DNA from 2 places in the Streptococcus sp. Marseille-Q5855 genome. Region 1 is predicted to be linked to the other one. Evidence: predicted binding sites of a transcription regulator. Region 1 holds the regulator's gene; the other holds the start of a gene.
The links. The regulator HrcA, encoded in region 1, represses chaperone genes, less so after heat shock. The targets are predictions, from matches to a motif close to TTAGCACTCNNNNNNNNNGAGTGCTAA.

Region 1 (4,800 bases):
CGGTATGGGAACTCGTCTTGAGTTGCGTTCAGTGGATCCAATGGCGAACCCTTACATTGCTATGGCTGTTCTTTTGGAGGTTGGTTTGCATGGTATTGAAAATAAAATCGAAGCACCAGCTCCTATCGAAGAAAATATCTACATCATGACAGCAGAAGAGCGTAAGGAAGCTGGTATTACAGACCTTCCATCAACCCTTCACAACGCTTTGAAAGCTTTGACAGAAGATGAAGTTGTCAGAGCGGCTCTCGGAGAACATATCTATACTAGTTTCCTTGAAGCTAAACGAATCGAATGGGCAAGCTATGCAACCTTCGTTTCACAATGGGAAATTGATAACTATTTAGATCTTTACTAATATAGAAGAAAGATTGCCTGAGGGCGGTCTTTTTTCTTGTATTTTATATCGAGGTGTGATATATTTTATATAACGAAGTGCGATATATCGAGCTGAATAGGAGGTGAATGCAAATGGAATTAACAGATAAGATTCGTCGAGTTTATCTTCCCATGACGGAAACGGGTTTTTATATCTTGTTCTGTCTGCAAAAGGAAGGTCATGGTTATAGTATTACGCAAAAGGTCAAGGAGATGACAGATTCTCAAGTTTCGATTAGTCCTGGGACTATGTATGGAACCTTGTCAAAGATGGAAAAGGATGGTTTGATTTCCTTTGTCCGAGAAGAGGAGAAGCGTAAAATCTATCAGATTACAGACTTGGGACGAAAAGTCTTAGATATTGAATTGAAACGTATTGAACGCCTCTATAGAAACAGTCTGGAGGGAAGATGATGGAAAAGAAGGTTGTTTATAGAATTGCTACCATTGCGGATTATGATAGAGAGGCTTTATATCTTAGAAAAATGCATGCTGAGGGCTGGAAGCTCAAGGAAGTAACCTACTCTAACTTAGTAGTTGCGGTTAAGTATACTTTTGAACAGTGCCAACCGAAGCAGGTGTCTTATCAGTTGGACTTTTATCCCATGAAAAAATCAGAGAGAGCCTCCTATTTACAATTATTTAAAGACTGTGGCTGGGATCATATTACAGACTTTAATGGGTTTTCCTACTTTAGAAAGCTTCATTCTGGAATTGAGTCGGATGCCGAGTTTGAAATTTATAATGACGCGGCCGGGAAGTTAGCTATGGTCAAACGGATTTTAACGAGGCGGATGCTTCCTATTTTGCTTCTCTTTTTAGCTCTACTACCGGTTTTCTCAAAGTTTGTCAGTGGAGGTAGTTCTTTCAGTTGGGTAGTGTTTTTGATTTTCATAATAGATTGGGTTTTATTGATAGTTTTTGCGATTCAGATTTCTTATATTTTTTGGAGCTTGTTTCAAAAATGGAAAGAATTATCTGACAAATAAAACCATGTATGTTTTCTGATTTGGAGGTAAGGTAATGAATAGCAAAGTACAATTTCGGTTTTTCACCATTGTTGATTTGGACAAGGAAGAAGAATATTTACATGAGATGCATTTGAAAGGTTGGAGGTATAGAACGAGTCGTTTTGGTTTGTTCTATTTTGACCAATGTCAACCAAACGATGTCATCTACTGTATCTATGATTCTAGATTTCTTAAAAAATATAAGCATGAACTGCAAGATTTTAGAGATAGAGGTTGGGAATTGATAGGAGCAGGTTCTTGTTCGATTCTTCGTAAACCGGCTTCTGATTTACTTCCAGAGGATCAAGTCTATATGAGTAAGGGGCTCAGATGGGAAGTTGTGCGAAATAGACTTCGTTCCTGTACAGCTACTTTCTTAGGCGGTCTTGTTGTTTGTATGAGTTCGTTTAGGGAAGAACTGTCGCAATCTTTCTTTGTCATTTTTGCTCTATATGCCTTTATGATTTCTTATCTAATCTATGGTTATTTCAGACTAAAAAGTAAATACCAAGTAGATGGAAGGTGAGTTTCTCGGTCTGTAGACTGATTTTTAGCACTCTTGATAAAAGAGTGCTAATTTTTTGAGTTTTTATCTTGACATTCTCTTCTAAGGGTGTATAATAGAATCATAAGTTAGCACTTGAGCGTATCGAGTGCTAATCGATCAGACAGAGAGGAGTGATGAGATGGTTACAGAGCGTCAGCAGGATATTTTAAATCTGATTATTGACATCTTTACCAAAACGCACGAACCTGTCGGATCCAAAGCCTTGCAAGAGTCTATTAACTCTAGCAGTGCAACCATTCGTAATGATATGGCGGCTCTAGAAAAGCAAGGTTTGCTTGAGAAGGCTCATACTTCAAGTGGTCGAATGCCAAGTGTTGCTGGTTTTCAGTACTATGTAAAACACTCACTGGATTTTGACCGACTGGCTGAAAATGAGGTTTATGAGATTGTCAAAGCCTTTGATCAGGAATTCTTCAAGCTAGAGGATATTCTGCAAGAAGCTGCTAATCTACTGACAGACCTGAGTGGCTGTACGGTAGTGGCACTGGATGTTGAGCCGAGCAGGCAAAGGTTGACAGCCTTTGATATCGTTGTTTTGGGGCAACATACAGCCTTGGCAGTATTCACCCTAGACGAGTCGCGAACGGTTACCAGTCAGTTTCTGATTCCAAGGAACTTTTTGCAGGAGGATTTGCTGAAACTGAAGAGCATCATTCAGGAACGTTTCCTCGGTCACACCGTTTTAGATATTCACTACAAGATTCGGACGGAGATTCCGCAGATTATCCAGCGTTACTTCACAACAACGGATAATGTGATCGATCTCTTTGAACACATTTTTAAGGAAATGTTCAACGAAAACATTGTGGTGGCGGGCAAGGTCAATCTCTTGAATTTTGCCAATCTGGCAGCCTATCAGTTCTTTGATCAACCGCAAAAGGTGGCTCTGGAGATTCGTGAGGGGATGCACGAGGATCAAATGCAAAATATCCGAGTTGCGGACAGTCAAGAATCTTGTTTAGCAGATCTAGCGGTGATTAGTAGCAAGTTCCTCATTCCTTATCGGGGAGTTGGAATTCTAGCCATTATCGGTCCTGTTAATCTGGATTACCAACAGCTAATCAACCAAGTCAATGTGGTCAACCGTGTTTTGACCATGAAGTTGACAGATTTTTACCGCTACCTCAGCAGTAATCATTACGAAGTACATTAAGATTGAAATCATTAAAGGAGGCGAAAATGGCCCAAGATATAAAAAATGAAGAAGTAGAAGAAGTCCAAGAAGAGGAAGTTGTGGAAACGGTAGAAGAAACAACTCCTGAGAAGTCTGAGTTGGACTTGGCGAATGAACGTGCAGATGAGTTCGAAAACAAATATCTTCGCGCTCATGCAGAAATGCAAAATATCCAACGTCGTGCCAATGAAGAGCGTCAAAACTTGCAACGTTATCGTAGCCAGGACTTGGCAAAAGCGATTCTCCCTTCTTTGGATAACCTTGAGCGTGCACTCGCGGTTGAAGGTTTGACAGACGATGTCAAAAAAGGATTGGAAATGGTGCAAGAAAGCTTGATTCATGCTTTGAAAGAAGAAGGAATCGAAGAAATCGCAGCTGACGGTGAATTTGACCATAACTATCATATGGCCATCCAAACTCTCCCAGCAGACGATGAACACCCAGCAGATACCATCGCCCAAGTTTTCCAAAAAGGCTACAAACTCCATGACCGCATCCTACGCCCAGCAATGGTAGTTGTCTACAACTAGGCAATTATGACGGTTGCAACATATATAATAGAAAACTTGTCCGAAATGACAATAAACTATGAAGAAAGATAAAAAAGTAGTTCAGCTTTGCAATAGTGAGCGAAGCGAACCAAAGACGATACTCTTCGCCGTGGCGCTATCTGCGCAAACTTTGAGACCTTAGGGTCAAAGTTTAGTCAAAGAGATTGACGAAGTCAAGCTCTGACGGCGTCGCCACTTAAGAAGAGTATCAAAAAGAAAAATAGAATATAAAATTTAAGGAGAAAAACACATGTCTAAAATTATCGGTATTGACTTAGGGACAACAAACTCAGCAGTAGCAGTTCTTGAAGGAACTGAAAGCAAAATCATCGCAAATCCAGAAGGAAACCGCACAACTCCATCTGTAGTATCATTTAAAAACGGCGAAATCATCGTTGGTGACGCTGCGAAACGTCAAGCAGTTACAAATCCAGATACAGTTATCTCTATCAAATCTAATATGGGAACTTCTGAAAAAGTTTCTGCAAACGGAAAAGAATACACTCCACAAGAAATCTCAGCTATGATTCTTCAATACTTGAAAGGTTATGCTGAAGACTATCTTGGTGAAAAAGTAACCAAAGCAGTTATCACAGTTCCTGCTTACTTCAACGACGCTCAACGTCAAGCAACAAAAGACGCTGGTAAAATCGCTGGTCTTGAAGTAGAACGTATTGTCAACGAACCAACTGCAGCCGCTCTTGCTTACGGTTTGGACAAGACTGACAAAGAAGAAAAAATCTTGGTATTTGACCTTGGTGGTGGTACATTCGACGTCTCTATCCTTGAATTGGGTGATGGTGTCTTCGACGTATTGTCAACTGCAGGGGACAACAAACTTGGTGGTGACGACTTTGACCAAAAAATCATCGACCACTTGGTAGCAGAATTTAAGAAAGAAAATGGTATTGACTTGTCTACTGACAAGATGGCAATGCAACGTTTGAAAGATGCGGCTGAAAAAGCGAAGAAAGACCTTTCTGGTGTAACTTCAACACAAATCAGCTTGCCATTTATCACTGCAGGTGAGGCTGGACCTCTTCACTTGGAAATGACTTTGACTCGTGCGAAATTTGATGATTTGACTCGTGACCTTGTAGAACGTACAAAAGTTCCAGT
Region 2 (4,800 bases), on a different contig from region 1:
AGTGTGTTGTGTAAATTTTTTGCACATCAATTCCGATGCTGTTGATGGTTTGAGAATTCTTATGAGGACTGATGGTCAAAGCTGAGCCAAAGTAGTCAAAACCCAAGTCCATAGCCACTTGCGCTGTCTTATCCAGTCGGTAGTCAAAGCAAACCTTGCAACGGTCGCCACCTTCAGGCTCCTCCTCTAGTCCTCTGACTAACTTACGGTATTCATTTGGTTCGTAGGGAGCTTCTAGGTACTGAACCGTATTTCCTGTCCTCTCATTGAAATCACTGACAAATTTCTTGGTGACGTAAGCCCGCTTATGGTATTCTGCCTTGGGATGGATATTAGAATTGGCAAAATAGATAGTCACATCTGCATACTTAGTCAAATATTCGAGGGTATAGGTACTGCAAGGGGCACAGCAAACATGCATGAGAATAGTTGGCCGCTGCTCATTTTTCTCCCATACTTGTACCATTTTCTGCATAATACGGTCATAATTAATCTTCTGATTGGGGTTCATCTTGCTCAGAATCTCTTCTACATCGATCATGTTCTTCTCCTTTTTCTAGTCTTATTTTATCATATAAGTTAGGAGAGCTCAAATCAATTTAGAAATGAACATCATAAAAAGGAGGAATAGGCATTCCCTCCTTTTGTGTTTTTTATAAGTTATTTTCTATAGAAAGCTTACATCATCCCGCCCATCATGCTTGGATCCATTGCTGGAGCTGGGGCTGCTGGTTCTGGTTTATTAGCTACGACTGCTTCCGTAGTCAAAATCAAGCTGGCTACAGATGCTGCATTTTGTAGGGCTGAACGGCTCACTTTAACTGGGTCGATGATTCCCTCTTCAATCATGTTGACCCATTCGCCAGTTGCTGCGTTGAAGCCTGTACCAACTTCAGCATTCTTCAAGCGATCGATAACGATTGAGCCTTCAAATCCTGCATTGTGAGCAATTTGACGAACTGGTTCTTCCAATGCACGGAGAACAATATTGCGTCCTGTTGCTTCGTCTCCTGTCAATTCCAAATCAGCCACGGCTGGGATAACATTTACAAGGGCTGTTCCACCACCTGCAACGATTCCTTCTTCAACAGCTGCACGAGTAGCGTTGAGGGCATCTTCAATGCGGAGTTTCATTTCTTTCAACTCAGTTTCAGTTGCGGCTCCGACCTTAATAACCGCTACACCACCTGACAATTTTGCCAAGCGTTCTTGCAATTTTTCACGGTCAAACTCAGAAGTTGTAGTTTCGATTTGAGATTTGATAACCGCAACACGGTGAGAAATCGCTTCAGGATTTCCAGCACCTTCTACGATAACCGTGCTATCTTTGTCCACAGTTACTCTCGCTGCTTGACCAAGAGCTTCAATTGTCGCATCTTTCAACTCAAGACCAAGGTCTTCTGTGATAACTGTTCCGCCTGTCAAGATTGCAATGTCTTCTAGCATAGCTTTACGACGGTCACCAAATCCAGGCGCCTTGACTGCCACCACGTTGAAGGTTCCACGAATCTTGTTCAAAACAAGAGTTGGAAGAGCTTCGCCATCCACATCATCCGCAATAATCAAGAGCGGACGATTGCTTTGGAGAATGCTTTCCAAAAGTGGCAAGATTTCTTGGATATTGGAAATCTTCTTGTCTGTAATCAAAATGTATGGATTTTCAAGGTCAGCCACCATTTTTTCGCTATCTGTCACCATGTACTGTGAAAGATAACCACGGTCGAACTGCATTCCTTCTACGACTTCAAGCTCTGTTTCCATACCACGTGACTCTTCGATAGTGATGACTCCATCTTTGCCAACTTTTTCCATAGCTTCAGAAATGTACTCACCGACTTTTTCAGAACGAGAAGATACAGCAGCAACCTGAGCGATGGCTTCTTTATTAGCGACAGGGATGGCATTATTTTTCAAGGCTTCTACTGCTGCAGCAACTGCTGTTTCAATCCCGCGACGAATGCCGATTGGATTGGCACCTGCAGTGACGTTTTTGATTCCTTCACGGACGATAGCTTGGGTCAAAACAGTTGCAGTTGTAGTCCCATCACCCGCAATATCATTGGTTTTTGAAGCTACTTCTGATACCAATTTGGCACCCATATTTTCAAAATGATCTTCCAATTCAATTTCTTTGGCAATGGTCACACCATCATTGGTAATCAAGGGTGAGCCAAATGATTTTTCCAACACAACGTTACGACCTTTTGGTCCCAAGGTTACTTTAACAGTATCTGCAAGGATATCGACACCACGAACCATAGCTGAACGGGCATCTGATGAAAATTTAATTTCTTTTGACATACTTACTTTCTCCTTCTATTCTTCAATGATAGCCAAGATGTTAGCTTCGCCTACGATGATGTACTTTTCATCGCCATCTTTGACATCAAGACCTGCGTGAGCTTCAACTAAGACACGATCTCCAGCTTTAACACTTGGAGCCACCAAGTCACCGTTCAAGGTACGAACACCTTGTCCAGTAGCTACAACTTGGGCTGTTTTTGTTTTTTCTTGGGCTGAACCTGCAAGGACAAAGCCTCCAACAGTTTGTTCTTTTTCTTCTACTTTTAAGACAACACGGTCTCCTAATGGTTTCAACATCTGATTTCCTCCATAATGAGATAGATAGTATTAGCACTCTTTAGACCTGAGTGCTAAATCATAGTTCTATTGTATCACTTGGTCAGAAATAGTCAAGAAAAAAGTCTGACTTTCTGAGGATGAATATATAAATTTCTTTATCCTAATTTTGCACTTTAATAATGTAGAATTTTAACGAACATGATTTATGAAATTAGTATTTTCGTTAATTCTTTTATAAAAAATACCGAAACTCTAAATCCTTATATTACGTATATATAAAAAACAACGATTATAAACCGTTGCTTTTTTACATACTATTAATATTTCAATCCTGGATTGAAAAATCCTAAGGCTACTCCTACAAGTGCAATAACTACCAATAATAGCATCACCCAATTTGGAGAAACTTTCTTTTTAGCCATCAGCCACCAACATAGAACAATAAAACCTGCTGTTAAAAGACCTGGATAAACACCATCAATCTTTTCTTGTAAGTTTAAAAACGTTTCTCCATCTCCATTTTTCAGCTCTAGCGCCGTAGTGACAGATACCCAAGTTGCTGCAACAGCTCCTATGACCATACCACCAACAACACTAATTGCTTTTCTTAGCGCCTGACCTTTAGGACCTACTAAAAATTCTACTGCTTTATCTCCAAGTTCATATCCTTTAAAATAAGCAAAACGCATTCCAAGATAGACTAATAGATTCCATGCAATAATATAGAATATTGCACCAGAAATATTTCCTCCTTTAGAAAGACCTAGAGCTATCCCCAAAAGAACAGGAATTAATGTTCCTACAATAAGTGAATCTCCAATACCTGCAATAGGCCCCATTAGACCGGCTCGCATTCCATTGATGGTCTCACTATCTACGGCATCTCCATTTGCACGCGCTTCTTCCAAACCAGCTGTTATCCCAACTACTAGAGAACCCAGCTGCGGCTCAGTATTAAAGAATGCTGTGTATGTTTGCATAGCTTCTTTTTGTTCTTCCTTAGTATCATACATTTCTTCCACTATTGGAAGCATAGAAGTTAAATATCCAAAAGTTTGCATATGTTCTTGAGAAAAACATGTCAGATGTCCATAGAACCAGTGGTGAAATGATTTTGTCAATGTTTTTCTTGATATTTTTTTTCGACTCATTCTAAATATCCTCCTCTTCATCAAATCCCATATCACTGACAACTGCTGTCGTACGGGCAGATTTAACAACTTCTAATTCATAATAAATTACTGCAAAAATTAATGACACAACACCACTTGCTACTAAGTTCAAGCCTAAAGATTTTGCTAACGTGAACCCGACAAAGAAAGGAATAAAGTCTGTTGTTTTTGTAACAATTTGTTTCAAAAGTATTGCAATACCCACACATGGAAGGAGTGCTCCTACAGTAAATAGAGACTTCATTACAAAACCATCCATCGGAAGATATACTTTCATAAGATCAACCATATCTGGTCCAAATTTTGTAATAATCATTGTTGGTAAGAAAGAAAAGATAAAATGTGAAATCCAAGGATAGACCCAATCAACAGCATATAACTTCTTAAAATCACCTTTCTCTACAGCTTTCCATCCAATGTGTTGCCAAAGCAAATTCATAGTAGCTGTACCATAGAATAAAACAGTTCCAATTGTTCCAACCGCGGCTCCAATTGGCGCTGCTGCTGCTGCAATCGCTACTTCACCTGAAATATTATTTGCATGAACAAATAGGATAGATAACGGAATTCCGATATAAGAAATTGCCCGTACATCGGCCGATACAGTTCCACCAGGTGTCACTAAGGCAATATATAATACCTGCAAAGCCACACCAACGATTACCCCTGTTGTTATATCTCCTAATATTAAACCTACAATTAAACCACCAACTAATGGACGCCCCAAAGTATAGTTACCAATACTAGATCCCCCCATACCTGGCATCGATGCTAAACTTGCAAACAATCCTAAAAGAGCTGCTTGAATCCAAGAAATTTCCATCATTTTGTCTCCTTATTTCATTATTAAAATCCAAATTTTGATTTAAAATCACTCCAATAGCCAATAGATACATCTGGTAATAATTGGAATCTAACTTTATATCCTGCTTTTTCAATTGCTTCTAGTGCAACTGCTTCCTCTTGAGTAATTGATTGATTATTTCCCAACTTGATAGCACCTGGTCTATCGTTAGCAGGTCCTACAATAATCTCTTTAACATCT

Region 2: groES (co-chaperone GroES) is a predicted target of HrcA. The motif match lies at 2,632-2,658, and genes of this name have one in related genera.

What each region holds. Positions count from the first base shown of each region.
Region 1 covers NZ_CAMPPR010000006.1:125,191-129,990, reverse strand. Annotated here, with positions in the region: gene glnA (type I glutamate--ammonia ligase) at 1-358, shown strand, start outside; gene OC529_RS07120 (PadR family transcriptional regulator) at 472-792, shown strand; gene OC529_RS11765 (DUF2812 domain-containing protein) at 792-1,367, shown strand; gene OC529_RS07110 (DUF2812 domain-containing protein) at 1,402-1,914, shown strand; gene hrcA (heat-inducible transcriptional repressor HrcA) at 2,075-3,109, shown strand; gene grpE (nucleotide exchange factor GrpE) at 3,136-3,660, shown strand; gene dnaK (molecular chaperone DnaK) at 3,932-4,800, shown strand, end outside.
Region 2 covers NZ_CAMPPR010000001.1:284,693-289,492, forward strand. Annotated here, with positions in the region: gene OC529_RS01480 (epoxyqueuosine reductase QueH) at 1-541, opposite strand, end outside; gene groL (chaperonin GroEL) at 679-2,301, opposite strand; gene groES (co-chaperone GroES) at 2,317-2,601, opposite strand; gene OC529_RS01495 (PTS system mannose/fructose/sorbose family transporter subunit IID) at 2,901-3,755, opposite strand; gene OC529_RS01500 (PTS sugar transporter subunit IIC) at 3,736-4,578, opposite strand; gene OC529_RS01505 (PTS system mannose/fructose/N-acetylgalactosamine-transporter subunit IIB) at 4,602-4,800, opposite strand, start outside.